2 regions of the Thalassospira sp. ABL2_045 genome follow, and region 2 is predicted to be linked to the other one. Evidence: riboswitches for the same ligand, from Rfam matches in the RefSeq annotation. Region 2 holds a riboswitch; the other holds the start of a gene.

Region 1 (15,441 bases), on a different contig from region 2:
TGAGGTTGGCAAAGTGGCTGCCCTGAATACGTTTCTGACGCATCCAGACGAAACGCGCATCAAAGGTCAGGTTAAAGCCGGTGGTACCCGCACAGAACACGACCATGCCGCCGCGCTTAACAACGTTGCACGAGACCGGGAAGGTCTGTTCGCCCGGATGTTCAAAGACGATATCAACATCGTTGCCCTTGCCGGTGATGTCCCAGATCGCCTTGCCGAATTTGCGGACCTCTTTCATATAGTCACCAAATTCCGGACCGTTGACGGTGGGAAGCTGGCCCCAGCAATTGAAGTCCTTGCGGTTGATCACGGCCTTGGCCCCGAGCCCAAGCACAAAGTCGCGCTTGGTTTCATCGGATATGACGCCAATCGCATTCGCCCCGGCGGTCGTAATCAGCTGGATCGCCATTGAGCCAAGACCCCCGGATGCTCCCCAGACCAGAACATTATGCCCCGGACGCAGGATATGCGGGCGATGGCCAAACAGCATGCGATAGGCGGTGGCAAGGGTTAGCGTGTAGCACGCGCTTTCTTCCCAGGTCAGATGTTTGGGGCGCGGCATCAGCTGCTGTGCCTGAACACAGGTGAACTGCGCGAATGACCCGTCGGGGGTTTCATAGCCCCAGATGCGCTGGGTCGGAGACAGCATCGGATCGCCGCCATTACATTCTTCGTCGTCGCCGTCATCCTGGTTGCAGTGAATGACAACTTCGTCGCCGACTTTCCAGCGGGTCACCTTCGATCCCACAGCCCAGACGATGCCCGATGCATCCGATCCGGCAATGTGGAACGGGCAATCATGGACATTGAAGACCGAGATCGGTTTGCCGAGCGACGCCCACACACCGTTATAGTTCACACCCGCCGCCATCACGAGAACGAGGACTTCGTGGCTGTCAGGCTGGGTGACCGGCAGCACTTCGCACTGCATGGCGGTATCGGGTTCGCCGTGACGTTCTTCGCGAATCGCCCAGGCATACATGTTTTTCGGCACATGGCCGAGCGGCGGGATTTCGCCGATTTCATAAAGATCTTTTTCTTCCTGACCGCCACGGAAAGGCAGCACTTCAGCGGACGTGTTCATGGCCTTCACTCCTTGTTCGGGGTCGATCCGGTTTGCAGGGTAATGAAATTACCTATGCTGCGTTGCGGTCGACGAATCCTCCAAGCCACGGAATTTGTTCTGTTTCCCCGGGCAAATCCCGGTTTTCTGCGGATTAATCGCAGGCGAAACCGAGGCGATATTTGTTTTCGCTTTTATCGCGTTGCACAAATTGTTATATAATTACTTCGACATTGTCTAGTGGATAATTTAATAACGTTTCCACGTAATTATCGTAAAGAAAATCGGTAATAAAAATACAAGAGGTCGCGATGTTGATGGAAAACAAGCGCAATGCAGCAAAGCCGGAACGCGATCGCCCGTGGCTGATCCGCACCTATGCCGGGCATAGCTCGGCACAGGCATCAAACGCGCTGTATCGTCAGAACCTGGCAAAGGGGCAGACCGGACTTTCGGTGGCCTTCGATCTGCCGACCCAGACGGGATATGATTCCGATCATGTTCTGGCGCGTGGCGAGGTCGGCAAAGTCGGCGTGCCGGTTTCGCATCTGGGCGACATGATGACGTTGTTTGACGGCATTCCGCTTGATCAGATGAACACATCGATGACGATCAATGCGCCGGCGGCGTGGCTTTTGTCGCTTTATATTGCGGTGGCCGAAAAGCAGGGCACAGCGCGGGCAAGCCTGCAGGGCACAACCCAGAACGACATCATCAAGGAATACCTGTCACGCGGGACCTATATCTTTCCGCCGGCCCCCAGTCTTAAGCTGATTACCGATGTGGCGGCCTTTACCTATCGCGAGGTTCCGAAATGGAATCCGATGAATGTGTGCTCGTACCATTTGCAGGAAGCCGGGGCGACGGCCGAACAGGAGCTGGCCTATGCGCTGGCAACGGCGATTGCGGTGCTTGATGCGGTGCGCGATTCGGGACAGGTGCCCGAAGAAGATTTTGCCAAGGTGGTCGGGCGCATTTCATTCTTTGTGAATGCCGGGATTCGCTTTGTCACCGAAATCTGCAAGATGCGGGCATTCTGCGAATTGTGGGATGAAATCACCCGCGAGCGTTATGGCATTGAAGATGCCAAATATCGCCGGTTCCGCTATGGCGTTCAGGTCAATTCATTGGGGCTGACCGAACAGCAGCCTGAAAACAATGTCTATCGCATCCTGATCGAAATGCTGGCGGTCGTTCTGTCAAAAAATGCGCGGGCCCGTGCGGTACAGTTGCCAGCCTGGAACGAGGCGCTTGGCCTGCCGCGTCCATGGGATCAGCAATGGTCGCTGCGCCTGCAACAGATCATGGCCTATGAAACCGATCTTCTGGAATATGAGGATCTGTTTGACGGCAACCCGGCGATTGAACGCAAGGTCGGGGCGCTTAAGGAAGGCGCACGTGAAGAACTTGCCAAGATTGATGCCATGGGTGGGGCGATTGCCGCCGTGGATCGTGGCTATATGAAACAGGAACTGGTGCGCTCCAACGCGCTGCGTCTGGCCGATATTGAAAGCGGGATCACCAAGGTTATTGGGGTGAATGCCTTTACCGAGACCGAGCCATCGCCGCTGACATCGGGTGAAAAATCGATCCTGACCGTCGATGACATGGCCGAGCAGGAGCAAATCGAGAAACTGAAAGCGTGGCATTCGGATCGTGATCAGAAAGCGGTTGATAGCGCATTGGCGGATTTGAAGTCGGCTGCCAGCGAAGAGCGCAACGTTATGGAAAGCTCGATTGCCTGTGCCCATGCCGGGGTAACGACGGGGGAGTGGTCGGAAACACTGCGCGATGTGTTTGGTGAGTACCGGGCACCGACCGGGATCACATCCATGATCGTCACAGGCGAAGAGGAAAACCTTCAGGATTTGCGTGAGCGTGTTGATCAGGTTTCCGACAAGCTTGGCGAACGCATGAAGATGCTGGTCGGCAAACCGGGACTGGATGGCCATTCCAACGGGGCGGAGCAGATCGCCGTCAAGGCGGGCGAAGCCGGGATCGAAGTGCTGTATGAAGGCATTCGTTGGACGCCAGAGGAACTTGTGCGCAATGCGATTGAAGACGGCGCGCATGTGATCGGGCTTTCGATCCTGTCAGGGTCGCATGTGCCGCTGGTGCGTGAAGTGGTCAATGGGTTGCGCGCCAAAGGGGCCGGTCACATCCCGGTGGTTGTCGGGGGCATCATTCCCGAAGCCGATATGCTGGTGCTGCGCCAGATGGGGGTTTCGGCAGTCTATACCCCGAAGGATTATCAGCTGGCCAAGGTCATTTCCGAGATTGTCGATCTGGTTGATAAAAAGGCGTCGGAGAAATCCGTCGTCTCACCAAAAGGGACACAAGACAATCAGGGCGACGCCACCCTGTATTGACGATCACCCGATCAGACACAGGCCATAAAAAACGGTCGCGCCAACATTGGGTGCGACCGTTTTGTATTCGGGGTCGGTTTCGCCGATCAGGATTTCGCCGTTGCCGGTTCCTGCAGGATGCCGTGACGTTCGTTGACCCAGCTTTCAAAGGTTGAAGCCGGCAGCGGTTTGGCAAACAGGAAGCCCTGAATGAAGTCGCAGCCCTTTTCCTGCAGATAGACAAGCTGTTCGACTTCTTCCACGCCCTCGGCAACCACTTCGAGGTTGAGGCTGTGGCCAAGGCCGATCACTGCATCGACGATTGCCTTGTCATCCATATCGACATGGATGTCGTTCACAAACGAACGGTCGATCTTGATCGAGGTGACCGGGAAGCGTTTGAGATAGTTCAGCGACGAATAGCCCGTACCGAAATCATCAATCGCGATCAGAACGCCCAGCTCCTTGAGCTCCTTGAGCGTCGAGACGGCTTTTTCCGGGTTGTTCATCAGTATGGATTCGGTGATCTCAAGTTCCAGCGTGCCTTCGGGCAGGGCGGTGTCCTTGACGATCTTGGTGACACTGTCGACCAGTTCGGCGTCCTGGAACTGGGCCGGGGACAGGTTGACGGCAATCCGCATGCCGGCAAGCGATGTTTCACGCCAGGCCTGCGTCTGTTTGCAGGCGCGTTCAAGCACCCAGGCACCCAGCCGGTTGATCAGACCGCATTCCTCTGCCACGGAAATAAACTCGCCCGGCAGGATCAGGCCGCGTTCCGGATGGTGCCAGCGCACAAGTGCTTCCGCGCCAACGACGCGTTCGGTGCGGCAGTCGATTTTCGGCTGATAGTAAAGTTCGAGCTGATCCTGTTCGAGCGCGTTGCGAAGATCTTCCTCGATGGTTTTGCGTTCCTTGACCCGCTCATGCATGGAGGGCAGGAAGAAGCGGTAATTGTTGCGGCCTTCGGCCTTGGCGGCATACATCGCCATATCGGCGTTCTTGACCAGCTGTTCGGGGTTTTCGCCGTCTTCCGGGAACAGCGTGATGCCGACACTGGCGGTCGAATGCAGGCGGATGCCACGGCAATCGAAGGGCTGGGATAGCTCGTCAATGATGCGTTGGGCCAGGGCGATGGTGTCTTCGATGTTTTGAACATCCGTCTGGATGATCGCGAATTCATCGCCCCCCAGACGGGCGGCGGTATCGGAATCGCGGATGATGCGCGACAGACGCTGCCCCATTTCCTGAATCATCAAGTCACCGACATCATGGCCGAAGTGATCGTTGATGTCCTTGAAGCGGTCAAGGTCGACAAACAGAACCGTTACACCGCGCTGGAAGCGACGGGCGGACAGCAAGGCCTGACGCAGGCGATCCAGGAACAGGGTCCGGTTCGGCAGGCTGGTCAGAACGTCATGGACCGCGAGGTGGCGCATGCGTGCTTCGGTCTGTTTACGTTCGGTAATGTCGGTATAGGTCGCAACATAACCGCCGCCCGGCATAGGGTTGTGATCGACCTGAATGACGCGGCCATTCGGGCGGGTGCGTTCCATGCGATAGGGTTCACGACGGCGCGCAATCGCAACACGGTCGGAAATCAGCGCCTGAATGCTGACATCGCCATATTCGCCGCGCTCGCCGTTATAGCGCAGGATATCGGAAAGCGGGGTGCCTTCCTTGACCAGATCGCGCGGCAGATTAAGCAGTTCGATATAGCGTTCGTTCCAGACCATCAGGTTCAGGTCCTGGTCGAACAGACAGATGCCCTGGCCGATATTGTGCAGGGTGGCTTCGAGCAGGGCCTGCTTACGCTGGGCTTCTTCCTGTGCCTGCCCTTGCAGGGCAACCATTTCATTGTATTCGCGGATCAGAAGGCCAAGTTCGTCCGAGCTGTTCCATTCCACCGGACGGCGCAGACGGCCATGCTTGGTCATTCGGATGGAATGCAGCAGACGGTTAAGCGGTTCCTTGATCGAGCGTTTGTTGGCAATCAGAAGGCTGGCGGCCACGACCGAAATCAACAGCCCGAACAGGATCATGTCGATGGCGATGCGGCGGAACAGCAAGTCCTGCACGCGGTCATCGGTAAAGTAGATGACCAGTTCGCCAACGTCGTGACGGACATTGTTGCGTTCGAAATAGACACGGCGCGACAGGCGCAGCGTATCGGCCAGTTCGGATTGCGAAACGCCGGTATGGGCGAATTCGGTTCCGTCGGCACCAAGCGCCTGCACGGCCACAATGTCACGATCACGCGACATGGCGTTGAGCGCTGATTCGATGTTGTCGACGTCAAGATACCAGAATGGGGTGGCCAGAACGCGGGCGTTAATATCGGCAGTCTGTTCGACTTTGCCGTTCAGATCATCGCGCAGCACCTTGTAGCTGACATAGCCAAAGACAACGAAAAGCGCCAACGAGAACAGCGATACAAGCGGCAATGCAATAAACAGCAGCCGACTGCTCAAGGACTTTCGTTGTAAAAACCCGTACGATCCGCGCGACAAGCGTTCTCTCCCTGGCACCTACTTTGGGCTAGTCGAATATACTGTACTCGACGTTCGTATGGGTGCCAACTCCCCTTAAATTAGTCTCAAGTCAAACCGCAACTTAATGAAAACGCAAGTTCGATTTCGTTAATTTAGCAAATAAACAACTCTCGCCCGCAAGCTTATCTATCTTGGGGCGAAGTCATTCAGCTTCAACCATTTATAGTGAATATCTGCAAAAATTTCGTTACCGCGGAACGGCAAGGCGTGCGAGTTCGTCACATCTTTCGTTTTCTGGATGTCCGGCATGACCCTTGACCCAGTGCCACTCAACCTGATGTGGTTCAAGGGCTTGCAGCAAACGTTGCCACAGTTCCACGTTTTTTACCGGCTTTTTATCCGCCGTTTTCCAGCCGCGTTTCTGCCAACCGAAAATCCACTTGGTAATACCGTCGCGCACATAGCTGCTGTCGGTGTAAATATCGATCACGCACGGGCGTTTAAGGGCCTCGAGCGCGCTGATGGCGGCCATCATTTCCATGCGATTGTTGGTGGTTTCGGGATCACCGCCCGACATTTCCTTTTCAACGCCCTTGAAGCGCAGAATCGCCCCCCAGCCACCGGGGCCGGGATTGCCGCTGCATGCGCCGTCTGTGTAAATCTCGACGCGGTTATCGCCGCCATTATCTGAAGTCATGTTGAGGTGTCCCTGACCGTCTGCCTTAATCAAGGCCATAGGCCGCTGCGTTATCCACACGTTGGTGGAAGCGCAATTTGTTGATGTATTCACGCGGGTTTTTCGGCGTGACCAGCGCATCTTTCGGCGTGTTGACCCAGTCATAAAGGCGGGTCAGCAGGAAGCGCAGGCTGGCACCACGGGCAAGAATCGGCAGGGCCGCCTTTTCGGCATCCGAGATCGGGCGCACCTTGCTGTAATGCGACAGCAGGTTCTTGGCCTTGGTGACGTTAAAGCTGTTGTCGGGTTCAAAGCACCAGGCATTCATGCAAATCGCGATGTCATAGCCAAACAGATCATTACAGGCGAAATAGAAGTCAATCAGGCCAGATACCTCTTCCTTGCCCGGGAAGAAGAAAACATTGTCGGGAAACAGATCGGCATGAATAACCCCCTTGGGCAATTCGTGCGGCCAGTTGGCTTCGAGAAAATCAAGCTCGTCCGCGATCAGATCCCCCAGCCCGGGGAGCTCGTCATTGGCGTGTTCTTGACAGCTTTCAAACAGATTGCGCCAGCCCGCGACACTTAGCGCGTTGGGCAGATGCATTTCGAAATCCGACCCGGCCGTATGCAGTTCGGCCAGTGCTGCGCCAAGCCCGGCACAGTGGTGCGGCTGAATACGGCGCGGAGACATGCCCTGCAGGAATGAGGTGATGGCAGCCGGGCGACCACAGAGTTCACGAAGTGCCACGCCGTCCTTGCCATGGATCGGGGTCGGGCAGTTCAGTCCCTTGGCCGACAGATGATCCATCAGGCCGAGGTAAAACGGCAGATCATCCGGGTTTACCCGCTTCTCATAGAGCGTCAGGATAAAGGGCGCGATGCTGGTCTGAAGCAGGAAGTTGGTGTTTTCGACACCTTCGGCAATGCCCTTGAAAGAAACCACTTCACCGATATCGTATTCGGCAACGAAACGGGCGATATCCTCGTCTGAAACATCGGTATAGACGGCCATGGGCTTTATTGTCGTCCTGATCTGAAAGTAAGCAGTTAGCTGGCAAGCTGGCGCGGTAGTTTAAAAGTGACGTTCTCGTCGGTGAGCGTGATGGTTTCGACCGTCACATCATAGCGTTCCCGGCAGGCATCGATAACTTCTTCGACCAGAACTTCCGGGGCGGATGCGCCGGCCGTGATGCCAAGGATTTTGATGCCTTCAAGCTCAGACCAGTCGATTTCCTTGGCGCGTTCAACCAGAACAGAGCGCATGCAGCCTTCGCGCTTGGCGACTTCGACCAGTCGATTGGAGTTCGAGGAATTCGGCGCGCCCAGAACCAGAATGGCATCGGCCTTTTCGGCGATCAGTTTGACCGCGTGCTGACGGTTGGTTGTCGCGTAGCAGATGTCTTCTTTTTTCGGGACCGAGATTGACGGGAAGCGCCGTTGCAGGATTTCGATGATCTTGGCGGTGTCATCAAGCGACAAGGTTGTCTGGGTCACGAAGGCCAGATTGTCCGGATCCGAAATTTTGATGGTTTCGGCGTCTTGTTCGGTTTCGACAAGCGTCATGCTGCCCAGTGGCAACTGGCCCATGGTGCCGATCACTTCAGGGTGGCCGGCATGACCAATCAGAAGGATATGCTTGCCATCTGCATGATGACGTTCGGCACCGCGATGGACTTTCGAGACCAGCGGGCAGGTCGCATCAAGATATTCAAGCTTGCGGGTTTCGGCGGCCTCGGGCACGGATTTCGGTACGCCATGGGCAGAAAAGATCACCGGAACCCCGTCCGGAACGGCATCGAGTTCGTCGACAAAAACCGCACCCATGTCTCGCAGGCGATTGACCACGAATTTGTTATGGACGATTTCGTGGCGGACATAGACCGGCGCACCATATTTTTCGAGCGCCTTTTCGACGATCTCGATGGCGCGATCGACCCCGGCGCAAAAACCGCGCGGGTTGGCGAGAACGATCTGAAGGCTGGCTTTGTCAGACATGATACAGGTCCGGCTTTCCCAATCGCGTGCGGGCGTTCCCGACGCATTTTTCAAACATTGTCGTTACATAACCCGCCTGATCATGTGGTGCAATGACTCTGCGGCAAAAGGGCCGCGTGTTGTGGCCGGAAATTTGACCTTTTCTATTCCCGCGACCCGTTGAAGCGGGTTGTGCCGACACCCGTGAGGGAATAGACTGCGCGCGGGCCGTTCGGATAAGACACAGGCCTGAAAACATTTGGTTTGATAGAGGCTTGGATGACAATCGGTAACGGACTTCGGCGCGTTTTTGCATTTGGTATGGTCTCGCTTGGCGGATTGCTAAGTGCGTGCGGCGGCGGAAACCCGTTCGAAGAACAGCCCGTACCGGTTTGCCCGGCCGCCTATCTGCCAAAGGATACGGCGAAGCTGGTCGAGTTCAGTGGCGGTGGCCGCGATCTGACCGATGTGATCGTTGAGGCGGAATTTACCGGTTATATCGGTGACTGCGGCTATGATCTGGATGACAAGGAACTTGATGTCATCATCAGCCCGATCATCACTGCCGAACTTGGACCGGCGGCGCAAAATCGTACTGTGCAGTTCGAATATTTCGTTGCGCTCCGCGACCCGAATGGCAACTTCATCCAGAAGTCGGTGTTCAACATCAATATGGCCTTTGCCGACAATCTGAACATGGCGCGGATCCGCGATGAGCAGGTGACACTTTCGGTGCCGCTCGATGATGTCTGGACGGGTCCGGATTATGAAATCTATCTCGGTTTCCAGCTGAGCGCGGAGCAACTGGAATATAATCGCCGCTTCGGAACCGATTGATTTATCGGGAAGTTTTGGCGTTTCGGGCCGGTCGATAGCCCCTTTTGGGAAAATAGGGGCTGGTCGGTTTGCGCGGAAACCCGTACAATAGAAACACACCCAAATGATCCCCGTGGGAGAGGCCGCAGTCCTTATGGATATGCGGACGCCGAAGGAGCAACCACCCCGGAAACTCTCAGGCAACAGGACCGCGCGGAGATGGGACTCTGGAAAGCAGGTGCTGTGATCAGCCTGATCAAAACGCACCTCGCCGAAGATGTAAGCAGACCGGTTTAGCCATTGGCTGTGATTCTTTCAGGCTCCGAGACAGAGGGGGAATGTGGTTGGCCAGTGGTCGGCTATGTTTCGCAACGATTGTCCCGGAGAAGGAAGAGTGGATCAACAGACCGAACTGCTAAAAACAGCCCTTTATGACCTGCATGTTGAACTCGGTGCCAAAATGGTGCCGTTTGCGGGCTATGCCATGCCGGTTCAATACCCGCTTGGTGTGAAGGGCGAACATCTTCATACCCGTGCAAAGGCTGGCCTGTTTGATGTCTCGCATATGGGGCAGGTGCGCCTGACCGGCGAAAACCGCGTGGCAGAGCTTGAAAAGCTTGTGCCCGGTGATATTGCGATCCTCAAGCCCGGTCGCACGCGTTATTCCGCATTCACCCAGGACGATGGCACAATCCTTGACGATCTGATGATTACCAATGCGGGTGACAGCCTGTTCCTGGTGATCAATGCGGCTTGCAAGGATGACGATATTGTTCATATGCGCGCCAATCTTGGCGATGGCGTATCCCTTGAAGAAATCGATGATCGCGCGCTGATGGCGCTGCAGGGCTCGGATGCGGCCAAGGTGCTGGCACGGTTTGCGCCTGCGGTTACTGATCTGAAATTCATGAGCTTTGCCGAAATCGAGATCGCAGGCGTCCCGTGCTTTGTGACCCGTTCAGGCTATACCGGTGAAGACGGTTATGAGATTTCGGTGCCCAATGCGGATGCCGAAACGCTTGCACGTAAATTGCTGGCCGAGGACGAAGTTGAGGCGATTGGCCTTGGCGCGCGTGATTCGCTGCGTCTGGAAGCCGGTCTGTGCCTGTATGGCAATGACATCGACACCACCACGACCCCGGTGGAAGGTGATCTGAACTGGATCATCAACAAGCGTCGCCGGGCCGAAGGCGGGTTCAAGGGATCTGACGTGATCCTCGATCAGCTTGAAAATGGTGCGGATCGCAAGCGTGTCGGCATCAAGCCCGAAGGCAAGGCCCCGGCCCGCGAACATACCCAGATTTTGAATGCAGACGGCGAAGAGATTGGCGAGATCACGTCAGGCGGGTTTGGCCCGACCGTCGATGGTCCGATCGCAATGGGCTATGTTGCGATCGAGTTTTCCAAACCGGGAACCAAGATCGACCTGATGGTGCGCGGCAAGGCCCGCCCGGCCGAGGTGGTTGAACTTCCGTTTGCACCGCATCGCTATTTCCGCGGTTGAGTATCCGAAATTTTGAGAGCGCGGCGACGCCGCATTGGCATTGAATTGATCAAGAGGGACAAAGGGAAATGACAAAGAAATTTTCGCAAGAACATGAGTGGATCGAGTTCGAAGATGGTGTTGCGACCGTTGGCATCACCGATTACGCGCAGCAGTCGCTGGGTGACATTGTTTATGTCGAGCTGCCGGAAGTTGGCAAAAAGCTGACCAAGGACGGCGACGCAGCCGTGGTTGAATCGGTCAAGGCCGCCAGCGACGTCTATGCCCCGCTTGATGGTGAGATTGTTGAAATCAACGAAGAACTTGATGCCAATCCGGCACTGGTCAACGAAGCCCCGGAATCCGAAGGCTGGTTCTTTAAAATGTCCCTTGCTGATGAATCCCAGCTTGATGCGCTGATGGATGAGGCAGCCTACAAAGACTTCGTCGAAGGTCTTTAAGCATGCGCTATCTCCCACTGACACGCGCTGATCGCGCTGCGATGCTTGACACCATCGGGGCTGCATCAGTTGATGAACTTTACGGTGATGTGCCTGACGGCGCGTTGCTCGATAAGCCTGTTGAATTGCCATCCCACCTTGGCGAAATGCAGGTCGAACGCGATATGCTGGCCCTTGCCGGGAAAAACATGGGGGCGTCCAGCGTGCCCAGTTTCCTGGGGGCTGGTGCCTATCGCCACCATGTGCCGGCCACGGTTGATTACGTGATCCAGCGCGGTGAGTTCCTGACCGCCTATACCCCGTATCAGCCGGAAATCGCACAGGGAACGTTGCAGTATCTGTTTGAATTCCAGACCCAGGTTGCCTCGATCACCGGGATGAATGTTGCCAATGCCTCGATGTGGGATGGTGCAACGTCCTGTGCCGAGGCGGTGCTGATGGCATGCCGCGCGACCCGTCGTAAAAAGGCGGTTCTGTCCGGTGGTCTGCATCCGCATTACCGCGAAGTGACGGAAACCTATTGCCAGTACAGCGATACCGAAGTCGCCGGGCGTGATGGGCATCCCGAGCACCAGGCAACGGCCGAAGAATTTGACGATCTGATCGATGATCAGACGGCTTGTGTGGTTGTGCAGTACCCGGATGTGTTTGGTCGTATTCAGGATCACACCAAACTGGCTGAACTTTGCCATGCCAAGGGGGCGCTTCTGGTCGTGGTCTTTACCGAGGCGGTTGCCTTTGGTGCGGTCAAATCACCGGGCAGCTTCGGGGCCGATATCGTTTGCGGTGAAGGCCAGTCGATCGGTAATGCGCTGAACTATGGTGGACCGTATGTCGGTCTGTTTGCCACCACCCAGAAACTGGTGCGTCAGATGCCCGGTCGTCTGTGTGGCGAGACGGTTGATCAGGACGGCAAGCGTGGCTTTGTTCTGACACTTTCGACCCGTGAACAGCATATCCGTCGTGAAAAGGCGACCTCGAACATCTGTACCAATTCCGGTCTGTGTTCGTTGGCCTTTACGGTGCATATGAGCCTGCTTGGCGAAGATGGTTATCGCCGTCTGGCAACCTTGAACCATGAAAATGCCTGCAAAACAGCCGATGCGATTGATGCTGTTGATGGGTCATCGGTGGTCAATGACAGCTTCTTTAACGAGTTCACGGTCAAGCTGACCAAACCTGCTTTTGAAGTCGTCGAGGCACTGGTTGCCAAGGGTGTTCTGGCGGGTGTGCCGTTGTCGCGTCTGTATCCGAACCGAACGGATCTGGATAACTACCTGTTGGTGGCAGTGACCGAAACCAACACGGATGCGGATATCGCGGCCCTTGCGGCCGCATTGAAGGAGGCGCTGGCATGACCTTTACAACCCATACCGGCAACCGCGGCCTTGTTATTGAAGAACAACTGATCTTTGAACAGGGCCAGCCCGGCCGCACCGGTGTTGATCTGCCCGAACCGGCAGGCACGAAAACCCGTCTTGGCGGTCTTGATCGTGACAGCGACGTTGGCCTTCCGGGCCTGTCCGAGCCGCAAGTCGTGCGTCATTTCACGCGCCTGTCGCAGAAGAACTATGGCATTGATGCCGGTTTCTTCCCGCTTGGTTCGTGCACGATGAAGCATAACCCGCGACTGAATGAAAAGGTCGCGCGTCTGCCCGGTCTTGCCGATCTGCATCCGATGCAGCCCGCAAGCACCGTTCAAGGCGCGCTGGAATTGATCAACAGCTGTGCGCACTGGCTTCTGGTTTTGACCGGCATGCCGGCTGTTTCCATGTCCCCGGCAGCGGGCGCACAGGGTGAGCTTTGCGGCATGATGGCCATTCGTGCGGCCCTTGATGCGCGCGGTGAAAACCGTCGTCGCGTTCTGGTGCCGGAATCTGCCCACGGGACCAACCCGGCCACGGCAGCCGCCTGTGGTTTTACGGTTGATTCGATCCCGGCAACCGAGGATGGCCGTGTTGATCTGGCTGCATTCGAAGCCAAGCTTGGCGATGATGTGGCGGGGATCATGCTGACCAACCCGAACACGTGCGGTCTGTTTGAACGTGATGTGCGCAAGATTGCCGATCTGGTGCATGAAGCGGGCGGGTATTTCTATTGCGATGGTGCGAACTTCAACGCCATTGTCGGTCGCGTACGCCCGGCAGATCTTGGCATTGATGCGATGCATATCAACCTGCACAAGACCTTCTCGACCCCGCATGGCGGTGGTGGCCCGGGTTCCGGACCGGTCGTCTTTTCCGACGTACTGGCCCCGTTTGCCCCGATCCCCTATGTCGTCAAAAAGGGCGACGGTTTCCATCTGGTCGAAACTGCAGACGAAGACGATGGCATGCAGCCATTTGGGCGTCTGAAAGGTTTCCATGGTCAGATGGGCATGTTCATTCGTGCGCTGACCTATATGAAAAGCCACGGTGCGGATGGCCTGCGTCAGGCATCAGGTGATGCGGTTCTCAATGCGAACTATCTGCTGGCCCGTCTCAAAGACAAGCTCAGCGTTGCCTTCCCGGGCTATTGCATGCACGAAGCGCTGTTTGATGACAGCTTCCTGAGGGATACCGGTGTATCGACACTGGATCTGGCCAAGGCAATCATCGACGAAGGGTTCCACCCGATGACGATGTATTTCCCGCTGGTCGTGCATGGTGCGTTGCTGATCGAGCCGACGGAGACGGAAACCAAGGAATCGATCGACCAATTCTGCGATGCGATTCTGGCTCTTGTTGCCAAGGCCGAGTCGGGTGATGCGGAATTCTTCAAGAATGCACCGTATCTGACACCGCGCAGACGCCTTGATGAAACGGCAGCTGCACGTAAGCCGGTTTTGCGCTGGAAGCCTGAAACAGCTTGATAACCCAAGCAACCTTGCTGTTTGAAACACCCCGGTCTCTGGCCGGGGTGTTCTTTTTCAAGGACTTGGACTTGAAACCCATTGGACTTGTCGCAATCTGCACCCTTATACTTGTCGGAATTGTAATGAACGACGTCATCAAAGACGCGTTTGGGGATTTAGAGGTCGGACTGCTGTCCGTTCCGGAGGTTTGAAATCAGTCATGTCTCGTCGCGTGCAAAAAGTATTCACTGCCGAACGTCGTCTTAAAGAACGAATCGGCGGTGTGGTTGAAGATTGGTCGGATTCCTTTTTCGACCCGACGCTGGAAAGTGGAATGGGTGCAGGCGAACCGATGCCAGTTTCCCTGCCCGCAGCGACGAGTGAGACCGATAACGCCGGAATGTCCCAGGCGGTGCTTGATGAAATCCGCGCCCTGCGTGGCGAAGTTTCGCAATTGCGTCAGGCAATGGCATCAGGTGCTGCACCAGCGGCCGCTGAAAGTGCATTCGAAGCGCCAGAAGCATCAAATGATGCCCCTATGGATGCCTTGCCGGACCCGGTGACAAGCAACCCGACGCATTCCAATCGTCCGGGGGCTGCCGAGCCGGATCACGATGATCTGGAACTGATTCGCACCCAGATCGAGGAAATGAACGAGCACATCCACAAGGCCAAGGTTCAGATTGCCTCGTTGCGCCATCCCAAGGCGCAGGATGACCGTCTTGTCAGTGCTGCCTCGGAACTTGATGCCATCGTCAAGGATACCGAGATGGCGACCCACACCATTCTGGAATCTGCCGAGCAGATCGATGATCTGACAATGACGCTTAAAAACTCGGCACCAAGTGACTTTGTCGCCGATCACGTCGAACAGATTGCCTTTATCGTCACCAAGATTTTCGAAGCCTGTAACTTCCAGGACATTACCGGACAGCGCATCAACAAGGTTGTCAGCACGCTTGAGTTCGTTGAGGAGCGTGTCCACAACATGATCTCGATCTGGGGTGAAGAGGCCTTTAGCGAACTGCCAATACCCGAAGTTGAGGAAGAAGCACGGCCCGAAGATGCGGATCTTTTGAACGGCCCGCAGCTTGATGGCGAGGGTATCAGCCAGGACGATATCGATAAGTTGTTCGAATAACTCGAAAAATACTTGGTTTTACCTTGTGATTTAAGGTAGTAGCGTTAGCTATCTCTTCTTCGTTTGAGAAATGGCAGGCGTTTGTGCAGCGTCTTTTGTCAATCAAACGTTTACATATGTTAAGGTAAAGTCTTACCTATAAGAATAAGAAGCT
Region 2 (15,441 bases):
TTCAATGCGATCTCAAAGTAATATTCTTCTCAGAAGAAACAACACTTGGGGGTTGCAATGTTCCGCCGGATTTCGGTACGCCTTTGGTTAGCTTTGTCGACAGTTCTGGTGATTTCGGGGTGTGCTGGAAGTCAGGTAAACTATTCCCCACCGGACCTTTCCAGTTCGTTAGGCACAAACGAGATCACGATAGAAGCAGACTTCGAAGCTGTGTGGGATGAATATGTAAAAGAACTCTCCCAAAGTTTCTTCGTAATCAATAACATCTCTAAAGAGAGTAGGATTATCAACGTCTCGTTTTCAGCCAATGACCCGACAAAATATGTCGAATGCGGCACTACAACGATTACGTCCAAGCACCCTGCTCGCGGAACCCAAACGTTTACCTATCCTGTTGCGGGTAGCTCCAGTCATTGGCTTGGCGTCGAAGGCACAAATCACATAGTAGATCGAGTAAGGCAAACTAGCCTTGAAGGACGAGCAAACATTTATATTGCCCCACTGAATTCGTCTCAGACTCTCATGCGGGCTAATGCTAGCTATGTGTTGAACATTCAAGTGAAGATAACCGGGGTCACCGCTTACCATCAGGAAATGAATAGCTCTCAAGTATCCTTTTCCACGCAAGAGCAGGGTGCTGGAGCCGATGGGATCACATGCAAGAGTAAAGGCGTCTTCGAAGAAGCACTATTAGACCTAGCTACTCTCTGAAAACGCCCAAGCTCCGTGCCTAGTCAAACGAAACACCCTATGCCAAACCGTACTGGCTGCGTACGACGCCGGAATTGTATCGCTCGGACGCCAACAGGCGGGGCTTAAGCCCCCCGGCGTCACGCCCGAACAGCGATATCCCGTCCCCCAGCACTTCCGGGATCGTAAAGATATCCAACTGATCAGCAAACCCGCCAAACAGGAACTGTGTCACCACACTGCCGCCGCCAACGACCCAGATGTCGCCATCCCCGGTTCGGCGGTCGCGCAGCTGATCGACCAGTTCGATGATGCTGCCACCATAGGCCTCTGTATTAGCGGGCCGGTCACGGGGCAGATCGCGCGATGTCAGAACGATTGTGCGACGGGCCTCATAGGGCCAGTCGCCAAATTCCATCACCTGATCAAAGGTGTTTCGCCCGATGATCAACGTGCCAACGGAGTCCAGAAAGTCATCAAAGCCGAATTCGGCCGGGTCATATTCACCCAACCAGTCCACCGCACCATTGGCGCGCGCAATGAAGCCATCCAGACTGACCGCGATATAAATGCGGAACAGTTTTTTGCTCATGTCTATGTCCAACCGATATTGGGGTCTTTGCCCCTATTTTTAATCGGCAAATCATAGCAAAACACCAACCACAAGTCGCAAGAAACAATCGCAGCAAACCGGGTCATTTCCATGACACATGCGAAAAAGCCCGGCTTTCTGCCCTATTCTTAAGAATTGGGTTTAGCACTCAACCACGTTGACATTGACCGCAAGGCCGCCCTGACTGGTTTCCTTGTACTTGCTTTGCATGTCGAGTCCCGTCTGGCGCATGGTTTCGATCACCTTGTCCAGCGACACGGTATGTTGCCCGTCACCGCGCAATGCCAGACGTGCGGCATTGATCGCCTTGACCGCGCCCATGGTGTTGCGCTCGATGCACGGCACCTGCACCAGACCGCCGATCGGATCGCATGTCAGGCCAAGGTTATGCTCCATGCCGATCTCGGCGGCGTTTTCAACCTGCTCGGGCGTGCCGCCCAGAACCGCACACAGCGCACCGGCCGCCATCGAGCAGGCTACGCCGACCTCCCCCTGACAACCGACTTCAGCGGCCGAGATCGAGGCACGCTTTTTATAGATCGACCCGATGGCCGCTGCGGTCAGAAGGAATTCACGGATATTGTGCTGATTGGCGTTGGCGCCGAACTTTTCGTAATAGCGCAGAACCGCCGGAATAACCCCCGCAGCACCATTGGTCGGCGCAGTCACAACCCGGCCACCTGCTGCGTTTTCTTCGTTGACCGCAAGCGCATAAAGATTGACCCAATCAATCACGGTCAGCGGATCACGCAGGCCTGCTTCGGGCTTTTCAGTCAGTTCCTTATAAAGGTTTGATGCCCGGCGCTTGACGTTCAGTCCGCCTGGCAAAATGCCATCGGTGCGAATGCCGCGATCAATGCAGCTCATCATCGCGTCATGGACACGATCAACAAAGGCGATGGTTTCTTCCGGGCTGCGCCAGCTTTGCTCGTTCTCCATCATGATTTCCGCAATCGAGCGACCTTCGCGCTTGCAGATTTCCATCAGCTCATCGGCCGAGGAAAACGGAAATGGCAGGGTGATGTTATCGCCGGAATATTCCGCACCGTGGTCGTCGCTCGATACGATAAAGCCACCCCCGACCGAGAAATATTCCTGGGTGTGGATTTTCACGCCATCGCGGTCAAAGGCGGTAATGCGCATGCCGTTGGGATGCTGCGGCAGAGTTTCGGTGAAATGAAACACCAGATTGGTATCGCGGTTAAACGCCACCGGATACTGCCCATAAAGCTGCAACAGGCTGGTTTCATCAATCGCCGTGACCGTTGGCACGATGTCGTCGGGATCGATATTGCGCGGGCGTTTGCCATTCAGCCCCATGATGACAGCGGTATCGGTGGCGTGCCCCTTGCCGGTCAGGGCAAGCGAGCCATACAGATCCACCACGACACTGCCGGTATTTTGCAAAAGATTGCATGCTTCGAGTTCAAGGCAGAAACGATATCCCGCGCGCATCGGGCCAACCGTATGCGAACTCGATGGGCCGATGCCAATGGTGTAAAGGTCGACAACCGACAGGTTAACGTCATGTTGGGAATTGTCTTGCGATCCCGAAGAGGGATCGGTTGCGGGATTTGTCATCAAGGGCCTCCTTCACGGCTCAGTAAAGCGCTTGTTTTCGCGCTGTTTACGAACCGGTGTTTTTGCCCCCTCTGTCCCTTGACCTGAGATTATCTGCCACCGTCCGATAAATATCGGGCAACTGGCGTTCATCCTTCGGTGGAAACCATATCGCGTCTTCTCCCTGACGCTTTTTGGTTTCTCTCTCCAGAGCCTCTATCCGTGACGGTCCATCTGCCTGAGAGTGTTTATGAGGCATTGCTCCTTCGGCGCCGCACATCATGCAAATCGCGTGATATCCGAACTCTCCCGTCACGGTGCGAAATGGCATTTCTGCCACCTCAGAGGTTCACCGTCAGATTGAACACTATCTGCGTCTTTAGACACTGTCAAAAGAACTGGTTTGCATCTGCAAAATTTTCTGCGGCGGATGCTGTTAAGCACCGGCAATCGTGCTAAATTGCCCGTGTAATTCATGTACCTGTTGTGCGCGAAGGTAGACCCACCCTGCCCGCATGACGGGATTGATGGCGAAATATCCCCTAAGTCACCATATTTACGGGACATTCAGCCTTTTCCTTTATCTGTGGGGTTATGAACGTGACTGACAAGAATTCCGTAAAGCGCCCGCGCCCTGTGGTGCTGTGCATTCTGGACGGCTGGGGGTATCGCGAAGAAAGCAAGAACAACGCTGTTGCGCTTGCCAACACGCCTGTCTGGGATGACCTTTACGCCAACAATCCGACCGGGTTCCTCAAGGCCTGCGGTCTGGATGTCGGCCTGCCCAAAGGTCAGATGGGCAACTCGGAAGTCGGTCACATGAACCTCGGTGCCGGCCGCGTGGTCATGCAGGAACTGCCCAAAATTGACGAGGCGGTCAAAACCGGCACCATCGCCGAAACCGACACCGTCAAAAAGATCATCGCCAAGCTGTCCGATTCCAACGGCGTTTGCCACATTGCCGGTCTTCTGTCCGAAGGCGGGGTGCATTCCCATCAGGTACATATGGCAGCCCTTGCCAAAATCATCGCCGGTGCAGGCGTGCCGGTGAAAATCCACGCCTATCTTGATGGCCGTGACACGCCGCCGAAAAGTGCCCCCAAGTTCCTTGAGAAATTCCGCACCCTGATCGGCGATGCCAATGTTGAAATCGCGACGGTTACGGGCCGCTATTATGCGATGGACCGCGACAATCGCTGGGAACGTGTCAGCCAGGCCTATTTCACCATGGTTCAGGGCGCGAACTATGCCGATGGCCGCACAGCCGAAAGTGCCGAGGCCGCGATTGCCGATGCCTATGGCTCTGACACCACCGACGAATTCGTTCTGCCGACCGTGATTGGCGATTACGCCGGTATGCAGGATGGCGACGGTCTTTTGATGACCAATTTCCGAGCTGACCGGGCGCGTGAAATCCTCGCCGCCCTTTGTGCGCCGGACTTTGACGGCTTTGATCGCGGCACGCCGGTAAACTTCGCCGTGCAGGCCGGGATGGTCGAATATTCGTCCGAACATGCAAAATACATGGATGCGATCTATCCGCCGCAGACCCTGCCAAACATCTTTGGCGAAGTGGTTTCCAAGGCCGGCATGAAGCAGCTGCGCATCGCCGAAACTGAAAAATACCCGCACGTGTCGTTCTTCTTTAACGGCGGCGAAGAACAGGTATTTGAGGGCGAGGACCGCATTCTGGTCGCATCCCCCAAGGTCGCGACCTATGACCTGCAGCCGGAAATGTCCGCACCGGAAGTGACCGAAAAGCTGGTCGCGGCCATCAAGGCGGAAAAATACGACACCATCATCCTGAACTTCGCCAACCCGGACATGGTCGGCCATAGCGGCATCCTTGAAGCCGCCATGAAGGCGGCCGAGGCGGTTGATACCTGCCTTGGCAAGGTGATTGACGCGATCAAATCGGTCGGTGGCGTTGCCTTTGTCACCGCTGATCACGGCAATTGCGAAGTGATGGTTGATCCGGAAACCGGCGAACCGCACACGGCACATACGCTTAATCTCGTTCCGACCATCCTTGTTAACGCTCCGGAAGGGGTAACATTGGAAGATGGCCGTTTGGCCGATGTCGCACCGACCTTGCTGCAATTGCTGGGCGTGCCACAACCGGCCGAGATGACCGGCAAACCCTTGCTTAAGGGCCTGAAACAGAATGACGCGCTTCTTGCGAGCTAAATCAGTCTCGAAGATCGCCCTGTTTGCGCTGACCGCATTTGCGGTGCTGTTTGCGAACGGGGCAGCGCCGTCTTTTGCCCAATCGCTGCAAAAGGTTGATCAGCAGCTTGATCAACTTGAAAGCCAGCTTTCCGAACAGCAAAAACAGGAAGAATTCCTGTCGCGCAAATCGCGTGAACTTTGGACCGAGGAACAAGCCCTTCAGTCCGAGGCGATTTCAGTCGCCAGACGCACCCAGCGCCTTGAAACCACTTTGACCGATCTCGAAGATCAGCTTGAAACGCTTGAAGCGCGCGAAAAAACCGCTGCCACCAGCCTTGAAGACAAGGCCGGGCAATATGCCCGCATCCTGATGGCCCTGCAGCGCCTGTCGACCACCCCGCCCGAAGCCGTGATTGCCCTGCCGACATCACCGCAAGATACCCTGCGCTCTGCCGTATTGCTCAAGGCCGCCTTGCCCGGGGTCGAGCAACATGCACGTGATCTGCGCAAGGAACTGACAGAAATCGCAACGCTACGCGAAGACATCCGCGAACGGCGAAGTGATGTCGCCAGTGCGACCGATGAATTGCAGCAGGAACGCGCATCCCTTGCTGCCCTGCTTGATGAAAAGCGCCGCCTGCGTGCCCAGACAGAAGCCGAAGCCGAAGAAGCTGCCAAGGCGGTCAGCCTGCTTGCCGATGAGGCCAAATCACTGGGCGAGCTTTTGCGCAATCTGCAAAACCGCGCCGAAGGCCTGCCGATGCCGCGCGCACGTCCTGAAATGCGCGCAACTGTAAGCACCGAACCGGATGCCGATATGCTGGGCGCAACAACGATTGCGAAAAACACACCCCCGCCACCGCCCGAGAGCAAGACTGAGCCAGTAAGCAGTGCTCCGAGCAACGCCAACGACGGCAATGACGAAGAAGAATTCGCCGTTGGCAGTTCAATTACCCTGGCGCAAGGCAACCTCAGGATGCCTGCCAGTGGTAAAGTGGTTACACTTTTTGGTGAAAAATCGCGCGGTCCGGATGGCTTGACCGTCAACCGATCCAAGGGAATTGAGATCAGCACCCGCGCAAATGCGCAGGTTGTCTCACCTTTTGACGGCAAAGTTGTCTTTGCCGGCCCCTTCCGCGGGTACGGCCGCCTCTTGATTATCGAACACGGCGAAGGATACCATAGCCTTATCGCCGGTTTTGATCGGCTCGACAGTGTGGTAGGACAATATCTGTTGGCGGGCGAACCTGTTGGTATTATGGGTGAAACTTCGCCAAAACTATATCTGGAGATGCGCCAGGACGGGGAAGCAATCAATCCGCTTCCATGGCTGGCCTCGAAAAACGGCAAGGTAAGTGGATGAAAACCTCACGATTGGCAGTACTCGCACTCGCGACCGGCATGACTTTCGGCCTTGCGTCGCCAGTTTTGGCGCAATCTTCAACCTCCTCGGCGGAGACCTATCGCCTGCTTAATCTGTTCGGCGACGTGTTCGAACAGGTCAAAGGCAAATATGTCGAAGATGTCGATGACAAACAACTGATCGAAGCCGCCATCAACGGCATGCTGACATCGCTTGATCCGCATTCCTCCTATCTGAACATGGATAATTTCGAGGAAATGCAGGTCGATACCCGCGGTGAATTCGGCGGCCTTGGCATCGAAGTCACGATGGAAGATGGCTTTGTCAAAGTCATCGCACCGATCTATGACACGCCAGCCGAAAAGGCCGGCCTGCAGCCGGGCGACTTCATCACCCACATCGACGGCACCGCCATTCGCGGCATGACGCTTAATGATGCGGTCGAGATGATGCGCGGCAAGGTCAATACCGACATTGTCCTGACCATCATCCGCAAGGGGGAACAGACCCCGTTTGACGTCACTCTGACCCGGGCCGTGATCAAGATCCAGTCGGTGCGTGCCGAACCAAAAGACGATGTTGGCTATATCCGTATCACCAAATTCAACGAACAGACCTTTAGCGGCCTGCAGCGCGCCATTGGCGACATGCGCGAAGACATCGGCCCAGAAATCAAGGGTCTGGTGATCGACTTGCGCAACAACCCGGGCGGTCTTCTTGATCAGGCGATTTCGGTATCAGACGCCTTCCTTGATAAGGGCGAGATCGTCTCGACCCGTCCGCGCGACACCCAGAACACCGAACGCTACAACGCGCGCACCGGTGACCTTAGCAAAGGTCTGCCGATCGTGGTTCTGATCAATGATGGCTCTGCCTCGGCGTCCGAAATTGTCGCAGGCGCGCTTCAGGATCACCGCCGTGCGGTCATTATGGGCACGCGCAGCTTCGGCAAGGGATCGGTTCAGACCATCCTGCCAATGCCGGGCAACGTCGCCCTTCGCCTGACCACGGCGCGCTATTACACGCCGTCAGGCAAATCAATTCAGGAAGTGGGCATCGTGCCGGACATCATCGTTCCGCAGGCACGTGTCGAAAGCATCGAGGCCGACACCCGTCGTTCAGAAGCATCCCTTAGCGGGGCGCTTCGCAACGAGGACGAAGGCATCACCGATGCGGAACAGGATGCAAATTCCCGCCGTGACGAGGCCGAACAGCTGGCGATTGATGACTATCAGCTGTCACGTGCGCTTGACATGATCCGGGGTATTTCCCTGTTTGGCCCACGTCCGAATGGATAAGGGTGGGCCCGGCATCGTGAGAGACTGACTGTTCGTGTTCAGGAAAATCCTAAATTCCTTGCCGTTCCGAAAAAAGAAGAACGGCGACATCGACGGGGAAATGGCCGATGATCTGGCCGAAGACCTTGGCGAGGGGATGACTGACGCCGACGAAGATGAAGACGACGTCAATCTTGATGACCTGCCCTTTGACGAACTGCCGATAGAAGTCCAGTTCAAACGACTGCCAAAGCGCCCGAAATCACGGCGCAGCTGGCTGTCGAAAATGCTGATCATTACGCTTTTCCTGTCACCATTTGGTGCAACCGCTGTGGCGATGATCCCGATTCTGGATCCTGAAACCGGTTGGCGGCTTTTCCATACCGGCGGACCTGAATCGACGATGACTGTTCCGGGTACGGAGCGCGAACTGCAAGAAGAAATCGCACGCGGCGTTCAGGATGTTCAGGATCGCGACCGCGCCGCACAGGAAGCCGCCAACGGCGAAAATGGCGACGGCCAGTCTGCCGAAGACATCGCAGGCGACCTTGATGGCGTATCCGATCTGATCGGCACCCCGGGCGCGGACGGCACCAATGGCAATGATGCCCCGACCCCCGAAGAACTCGCCGCCCTGATCGAAGAAGAAGGGTCGCTTGACGAACCGATCGAACCCGATCCGCTGCGCCCGGCGCCGCTGCCGGGCCTTGACGAAGAAGGCAGTTTTGGCCGCATCCCGCGTATTGGCGATGATGGCACAACGCCATTTGATGCCTATAAGCGCCCGTTTGAACTGCCCGAAGACACACCTGTCGTCGCCGTGATGCTGACCGGTGTCGGCCTAAACGAACAGCGTACCGAAACGGCGATCAATGATCTGCCGCTTAACATTTCGCTAGCGATTTCGCCCTATGCCCGCGATCTGCAAACGGTTGCCCGCGAAGCGCGCGCCATGGGCCATGAAGTCTTCCTTGAACTTCCGATGGAACCGGCCGACTTCCCGCTTTCCGACCCCGGCCCGCGCGCACTTTTGACATCCCTGTCCGAGGGTGAAAACCTTGTCCGGCTTGAATGGCTTCTGGCGCGTTTCCCAGGATATGCCGGACTGGTCAGCCGTCAGGGTTCGAAATTTGGCAGCCTTGATAGCGCCATTCGCCCGGTGATCGAATTCATCTCGCGCACGGGGCTGATGTATGTCGAAGGATCGGGCAGCGGTGTGGCCAGCTATGGCGCCCAATTGGCGGCAAATGCCGACACCCCAAATGCGATTGGCAATGTGATCATTGATGAAACGCCAAGCCGCCGCCAGATCGACAGCCGCCTGGCCGAATTGGTCGAGATGGCCAAACGCACCGGTGTTGCCGTCGGGATTGCCCAATCCTATCCGGTCACGATCCAGCGTCTGCGCAACTGGGCCTTCCGCCTGCGCCGTCAGGGTGTGGTTCTTGTCCCGGTCAGTGCGGTTACCGGTCAGCAAGTTACACCGCAATCCGCTGACGAGGCCGAAGCCGCCCGCCTTGAAGCCGAGGAACGCGAACGCGAAGTCATGGCCGAGCAGGCAGCCCAAGAAGAAAACGCAGAACCCGCCAACACAATCGAGAACGAGTGACAGATGCCGGACCACCCGGCCCGTCCGTCAGGAGAAATCATGGCAAAGAAGTCCGATAAACCCAAAAAGACGGAAACCGTTACCCCCGATAAAGTCACGGCTGACGATCTTCCCTATCGACCGTGTGTCGGCATTGCCCTGTTTAACGCTGACGGCCTGGTGTGGATGGGCAACCGGTTCAGGTTTGAAGGCGCATGGCAATTGCCACAGGGCGGCATTGATGATGGTGAAACCCCGGTTGAGGCCGCCATGCGCGAACTCGAAGAAGAAATCGGCACCAACAAGGCCGAAATCGTTGCCGAAACACCAAGCTGGCTGACCTATGACTTGCCAGAACATCTGATTGGCAAAGCGTTCAAGGGCAAGTATCGCGGCCAGAAGCAAAAATGGTTTGCCATGCGCTTCACCGGCAAGGACAAGCACATCAATATTGATGTGCCGCATCCGGAGTTTGATAGCTGGCGCTGGAATGATCTGGCGACCCTGCCGGACCTGATCGTGCCGTTCAAAAGGCCGGTTTATTTGCAAATTGCGGCCGAATTTCATGATGTACCGCAAAGAATTCGTGAAATGGGTCGGGCATAAAACGATGTTTGCGGCTTGATCGCTGCACAGTTTTCGCTACATTTTGCTTATTATAACTCACATTCGGCTTAGAGGAGTTCCAGCATGGGTATGGATCGGTTGATCTTTGGTGTTCTGACCATCGTGGTCGGTCTGTTTGGCCTGTTTTATGCGTCAGGTTCGCACGACGGCTATTCCTACTTCGTCGGCCTTACGATGTTCATTGGCGCCGTGCTGTTCATGTTCCATCTGATCAAAGGCCATTATGACCAGCTCGAAGCAGCTGATCACTAATCGCTGACGGAATGTGACAGGACCTCTGGTCCGGTTTGCTGCGCCCCGTTCTCTGGTTCGGGGCGCAAGTCTTTGGGGTTTCGTCACCTCAATGCTTCAAACGACCCCCGAAACGCGATAAGAGTTTCCCATGAGCAATACACATTGGGACCCTGCCCGTTACGGTTTGTTCGGCAATGAGCGCCTGCGACCGGCCATCGATCTGATTTCACGTTTGCCCAAATCGGCAAACGGGTTTTCCCCCCGTCACATTGTCGATCTAGGCTGCGGCCCGGGATCGGTGACCGCCGTTCTTGCCGATGCCTATGGCGCGGGCACAGCGGACGGACCCGGCATCGTTGGGGTCGATTCCTCAGACGAGATGCTTGAAACCGCGCGCAAGCGCGATGAAAACATCACCTGGCAAAAGGCCGACATTGCTGACTGGCAGCCCGATGAACCGGTTGATCTTTTGTTTTCGAATGCGGCCCTTCATTGGGTGCCCGATCATTCGAAACTGTTTCCCCGTCTTCTTGAGCATATCCGCCCCGGCGGTATCATCGCCATTCAGGTGCCCAACAATTTCCTGGCACCCAGCCACCAATTGATCGGCGAAACCGGCATGGACTGGCGCAAGGAAGTGGCGGCCGCCATGCATGCTGCACGCATCATGCGCCCTGGTGATTATTTTGATGTGCTCGCACCGGCCTGTGACGACATCGATCTGTGGCAAACCCAGTATTGCCATGTCCTGACGGGTCCGGATGCGGTCTATAACTGGACCAGTTCGACCATCCTGCGGCCGGTCATGGCCGCCCTGCCCGATGACGAAGCGCGCGCGACCTTTACCAAGAAATACAAGGAACGCCTTAATCAGGTTTATCCGTCCCGCGATGACGGACGCACCCTGTTTCCGTTCAACCGATTGTTCATGATCGCGCGCAAAAAATCCGCATAACGATCAAAGTCAGAACCAGACATCCCTGACAAGGAGCACCGCATGGCCGACTTTCGCGAACATTTCGTCAAATGCTGCGGGTATGAGGTCCATGTCAGGGCATGGGGCGATCCGGCCAACCGGCCGCTTTTGATGATGCACGGGCTTGCACGTCTGGCGGATGACTTTGATCATGTCGCGCCACATTTCACCGACAAATATTATGTGCTGTGCCCATCGATGATCGGGCGTGGTTTCTCTGGCTGGGCCAGTAATCCGGATACGGAATACACCGTGCCTTTCTATGTCGCACAGATGTTTGAACTGCTTGATCATTTCAACATCGATACCTGCGACTGGATTGGCACATCGATGGGCGGGTTGATTGGCCTTTATGCCACGACCGAGGTCGCCGGGCGGATCGAACGGCTGGTTCTCAATGACATCGGACCGGAACTTGACCCCGATGCCGTTGCCCGCATCAAATCCTATGTCGGGGCGTCACCGGAATTTGAAACCATCGACGAAGTCGAACAGCTTGTCCGGCTTGTTTATGCCTCTTTCGGGGTAGCCGATGACGCGACCTGGTCCTTTTTGGCATCGCGATCGGTTCGCCGTCTGCCGAATGGCAATTTCATGATGCATTACGACCCGGAAGTCATGCGGGTCTTTGCCGAACACATTGATAAGTTTGATGCTTGGGCCGAATTCGACGCCCTGCCCTGCCCGGTCATGTTAATCAGTGGCGAGAAATCCGACCTGATTCCCAAACCGATTGTTGATAAGATGAAGCAGAAAAAACCGGAAATGCCGGTTTTTGCAGTGGCGAACTGCGGGCACGCTCCCCACTTAAATGATAAAGCGCAAATCGACGCAATTCGGGACTTTCTGAGCATGAGCACATCCTGACCGGCCAAAGCCCGGTCACAAGCAGGATATCTTCACGCCATAAAATCCCGTCCGTCATAAATCCGATGATGTTTTGCCGCGCGCCAAGAACGCGGCACGGGTTGGACGGTTGTTGGTTGGGAGCGACAAAATCACACCATTCAAGCGTCCGGGACGAGACGCAGTCTGGCTGTTGCCTCGATTTTTGTGGTTGCTCAATCACCTGTGGGAACAGGCGACATGACAAAGCTGCAGTGGTTAAATTGGGTAAAAAGACACCGGACCCTGACGTTTCTGACGGCCTTGCTTTTGGCAGGTCTGGCGCAGAACCCTTCTGTATGGGCGCAAACGCTTGAAAATGTGCCGCCATCAAAAACCGGGATGCAGCTGGTGCCGGGTGGCTCGGCCTTTGGTCCCGGCGGCATTTCATCAACACTCCCGCCCGGCTTTGATCAGGGACTGACCCCGTCTTCCCGCTATGGCATTGCGTTGGCACCCACGCCAAGCGATCCGCATAATCCTTCGCAATACTGGCTTGAATTCGGCGGCGCGCCGCGCGCTGATCACGGCATGAATGCCCAGATCGGGCTTGGCTATTCGCCGTCCCCCGATCTTGGTTTTACCGTGGGGCCGTTCCTTGATCTTGATGCCGCAACCCCGGGCACGATCGGCATTTACCAGACCGATCGGTTTGGGGCCCAACGCCGCGTCCGTCCGGGTATCAATCTAACCGGTGTGGGTGATGCCCATGATGCCGGACTTGCCGGATCGCTATCCTATATGCCGCTTGAAGATATCTGGATTGGATTACACGGGTCGGTTTCGCGCGATTTGACGCCCCGCAATCCGGAAGACGGTCTGCTTGATGGCATTGATGCGATGCTGGGACTGACGGCAAGCTATCGGATCGAATTCTGATCTTGCGCGGGCCGGGCAGTCCTGTATGACTGTTTGAAAGGAAACCCAAGGGGACATTCAGACGCGCATGAGCCATTCGCTTCCACCAGAACATGCTGTGCTTGGCGCACCATTTGATGCCTGTAACGATCTGGCCGCGGCGAAAAACGCCAATCTTTATCGTGCGGCCATGCGCCTTGGCCCGGAACGTCAGCGATTCTTTCTGGCTGCCTATGCCTCGATGCGCGTGATTGACGATATCGTCGATGACGGTTTCCTTGAGCTTCCCGACGCCCAGCGCGATGCCGAACGTGAAGACGTCCTTGAAACCGTGCATCAATGGCAGGCCCAGGTCATGGCGGCCAAGGCCGATATGGACAATCCAATGCCCGAAGGCGGGCCGTTGACCGGTCCGGTGTATGACGCGCTCCGCCTGACCCTTGGCCGCAGCGACCTTCCCGCCGATCCATGGATTGAACTGGCCGATGCGCTTCATCGCGACATCGCCGAAGAACCGATGGATGAATGGGACGATTTCATCGCCTATTGCGAAGGGGCAACCGCTGCCCCGGCATCGATCTTTGTTTATCTGCTGTCAGCACGGCATGATCCCGAAATCGGCTATACCTCGCCGCTGACCAATCCGCCGCTTTATCATGCGCGTGATATGGCGATCTTTTGCTATATCATTCACATCCTGCGCGACCTGCCCGAAGACATCAAAGGCCCGGACCGCCTGGTTACCATCCCCTCCGAAATGCTGATTGCCGCCGACATCACCCTGGGCGAGATCCGCAATGCCATCGGTCAGGGCAAATATGATGACCTGGATTATCTTGGCAAAATCCTGCTCGAACATGCGTGGGAGCATTTTGAGACCGGTCAGGCGCGATCAAGCGAATTGCTGTCCGTTCTTGATACCGACGAGGCCGACACATTATCGCGCCTGTTCACTGTCTATATCGAACTGGCCGGTGCGATGACGGAAAATGGCTATGCCGCGTTCCTTAAGGATCGCGATGCCATCATGCAAAGCACCGCGCAAAACAGCCTGCCCGACGTCAAAAAGGATTAGGCTGGCAAGGTTTTACGGACCAGCCAAAAGAAAACCCCACCAGTTTGGCGGGGTTTGTCATTTTGCCATAAAGGCGATGGCTTAGCTGGCGCGAAGCGCTGCCACCCCCGGAAGGGTTTTGCCTTCAAGCCATTCAAGGAAGGCCCCGCCCGCGGTCGAGACATATGAAAATGCCTGATCAGAATCGGCATGACGCAGGGCTGCGACCGTGTCACCACCGCCAGCAACCGACAGAAGCTTGCCTGCCTTGGTCAGTTCAGCAGCGTGCTGGGCGACCGAAACGGTTGCGGTATCAAACGGGGTAATTTCAAACGCACCAAGCGGGCCGTTCCAGACCAGCGTTTCACAAGACTCGAGACGCTTGTTCAGATCAACAATGGTTGCCGGACCGGCATCAAGGATCATGCCATCAGAAGCAACGTCATCGATATCGGAAACATCATGCGGCGCATTGGCGGCAAATTCCTTGGCGACCAGCGCATCGACCGGTAGGACGATTTCACAATTCGCAGCTTCGGCCTTTTTGAAAATGGCCCGTGCGGTGTCGAGCAGATCATGCTCACAGAGCGACTTGCCAACATTCACACCCTTGGCCGCCAAAAAGGTATTGGCCATACCGCCGCCAATCACCAGCTGATCGACCTTGGCCACCAGATTGCCCAGAAGATCAAGCTTGGTCGAAATCTTTGCCCCACCGACAATCGCCATCACCGGATGTTTCGGTGCTTCCAGCGCATTGCCAAGTGCTTCGAGCTCGGCCTGCATCAAACGGCCGGCATAAGCCGGAAGTGCGCGCGCCAGACCCTCGGTCGAGGCGTGCGCACGGTGCGCACAGGAAAACGCGTCATTGACATAAACATCGCCCAGTTTGGCGAGCTCGGCGACAAAGGCCGGATCGTTCTTTTCTTCTTCGGCGTGGTAGCGCAGGTTTTCCAGAAGGGCGATTTCGCCGTCTTCGAGGCTATTCACAACGCTGGCTGCTGCATCGCCAATGCAATCATCGGCAAACTTCACCGGACGACCAAGCTGCTTGGCAAGGGCCTCGGCCACCGGTTTCAGGGTCATTTCCGGAACGCGCGCCCCTTTCGGGCGGCCGAAATGTGTGATGATCACCAGTTTCGCACCGGCATCGGCCAGTTCGATCAGGCCCGGAACGGTACGGTCGATACGAGTCGTATCGCCCACAACCCCATCTTTCATCGGAACGTTAAGATCAGCGCGCAGCAAAACGCGCTTGCCAGCGACATTGACACCGTCAAGCGTATTGAAGTCAGCCATTATCTGAACCTGCTTTTGAGTTTCACAAAAGACGGGATTGGGTGTCCCGACATGGATTGAGCCAAATCCTGATGCGCCCTGTTTTGCCCGATCAGCGCAACCGACGCAAGGCCGGATCAGGCCCGCAAAATTACCTAAAAGAAAAACCGGCCAACGTTTCCGCCCGGCCGGTTTTCAAAACCTGATCAATGGTTCCCCAGAAGGGATGCATGCAAAAAGCCCGAGAAACTGGTCGCCACCGGCCCGGT

Evidence for each region. Region 2 has a riboswitch for glycine ahead of ACXAIA_RS10440 (L-serine ammonia-lyase). Riboswitches for the same ligand answer to the same signal wherever they lie in the genome.
Region 1: linked by a shared signal. The riboswitch ahead of gcvT (glycine cleavage system aminomethyltransferase GcvT) and the one ahead of ACXAIA_RS10440 (L-serine ammonia-lyase) in region 2 are both predicted to bind glycine.

What each region holds. Positions count from the first base shown of each region.
Region 1 covers NZ_JBSWYV010000001.1:859,000-874,440, forward strand. Annotated here, with positions in the region: gene ccrA (crotonyl-CoA carboxylase/reductase) at 1-1,084, opposite strand, end outside; gene ACXAIA_RS03900 (methylmalonyl-CoA mutase family protein) at 1,375-3,432, shown strand; gene ACXAIA_RS03905 (putative bifunctional diguanylate cyclase/phosphodiesterase) at 3,519-5,879, opposite strand; gene rnhA (ribonuclease HI) at 6,148-6,597, opposite strand; gene ACXAIA_RS03915 (homoserine kinase) at 6,623-7,591, opposite strand; gene ispH (4-hydroxy-3-methylbut-2-enyl diphosphate reductase) at 7,627-8,574, opposite strand; gene ACXAIA_RS03925 (hypothetical protein) at 8,833-9,390, shown strand; glycine riboswitch at 9,494-9,591, shown strand; glycine riboswitch at 9,595-9,702, shown strand; gene gcvT (glycine cleavage system aminomethyltransferase GcvT) at 9,731-10,873, shown strand; gene gcvH (glycine cleavage system protein GcvH) at 10,942-11,313, shown strand; gene gcvPA (aminomethyl-transferring glycine dehydrogenase subunit GcvPA) at 11,316-12,671, shown strand; gene gcvPB (aminomethyl-transferring glycine dehydrogenase subunit GcvPB) at 12,668-14,164, shown strand; gene ACXAIA_RS03950 (protein phosphatase CheZ) at 14,367-15,287, shown strand.
Region 2 covers NZ_JBSWYV010000006.1:33,213-48,653, forward strand. Annotated here, with positions in the region: gene ACXAIA_RS10430 (hypothetical protein) at 58-711, shown strand; gene ACXAIA_RS10435 (dihydrofolate reductase family protein) at 749-1,282, opposite strand; gene ACXAIA_RS10440 (L-serine ammonia-lyase) at 1,445-2,884, opposite strand; glycine riboswitch at 2,954-3,076, opposite strand; glycine riboswitch at 3,080-3,185, opposite strand; gene gpmI (2,3-bisphosphoglycerate-independent phosphoglycerate mutase) at 3,458-5,050, shown strand; gene ACXAIA_RS10450 (murein hydrolase activator EnvC family protein) at 5,028-6,395, shown strand; gene ACXAIA_RS10455 (S41 family peptidase) at 6,392-7,693, shown strand; gene ACXAIA_RS10460 (divergent polysaccharide deacetylase family protein) at 7,752-9,281, shown strand; gene ACXAIA_RS10465 (RNA pyrophosphohydrolase) at 9,321-9,866, shown strand; gene ACXAIA_RS10470 (hypothetical protein) at 9,951-10,139, shown strand; gene ACXAIA_RS10475 (methyltransferase domain-containing protein) at 10,270-11,076, shown strand; gene ACXAIA_RS10480 (alpha/beta fold hydrolase) at 11,119-11,964, shown strand; gene ACXAIA_RS10485 (hypothetical protein) at 12,184-12,861, shown strand; gene ACXAIA_RS10490 (squalene/phytoene synthase family protein) at 12,929-13,915, shown strand; gene ACXAIA_RS10495 (phosphoglycerate kinase) at 13,997-15,193, opposite strand; gene dapF (diaminopimelate epimerase) at 15,379-15,441, opposite strand, start outside.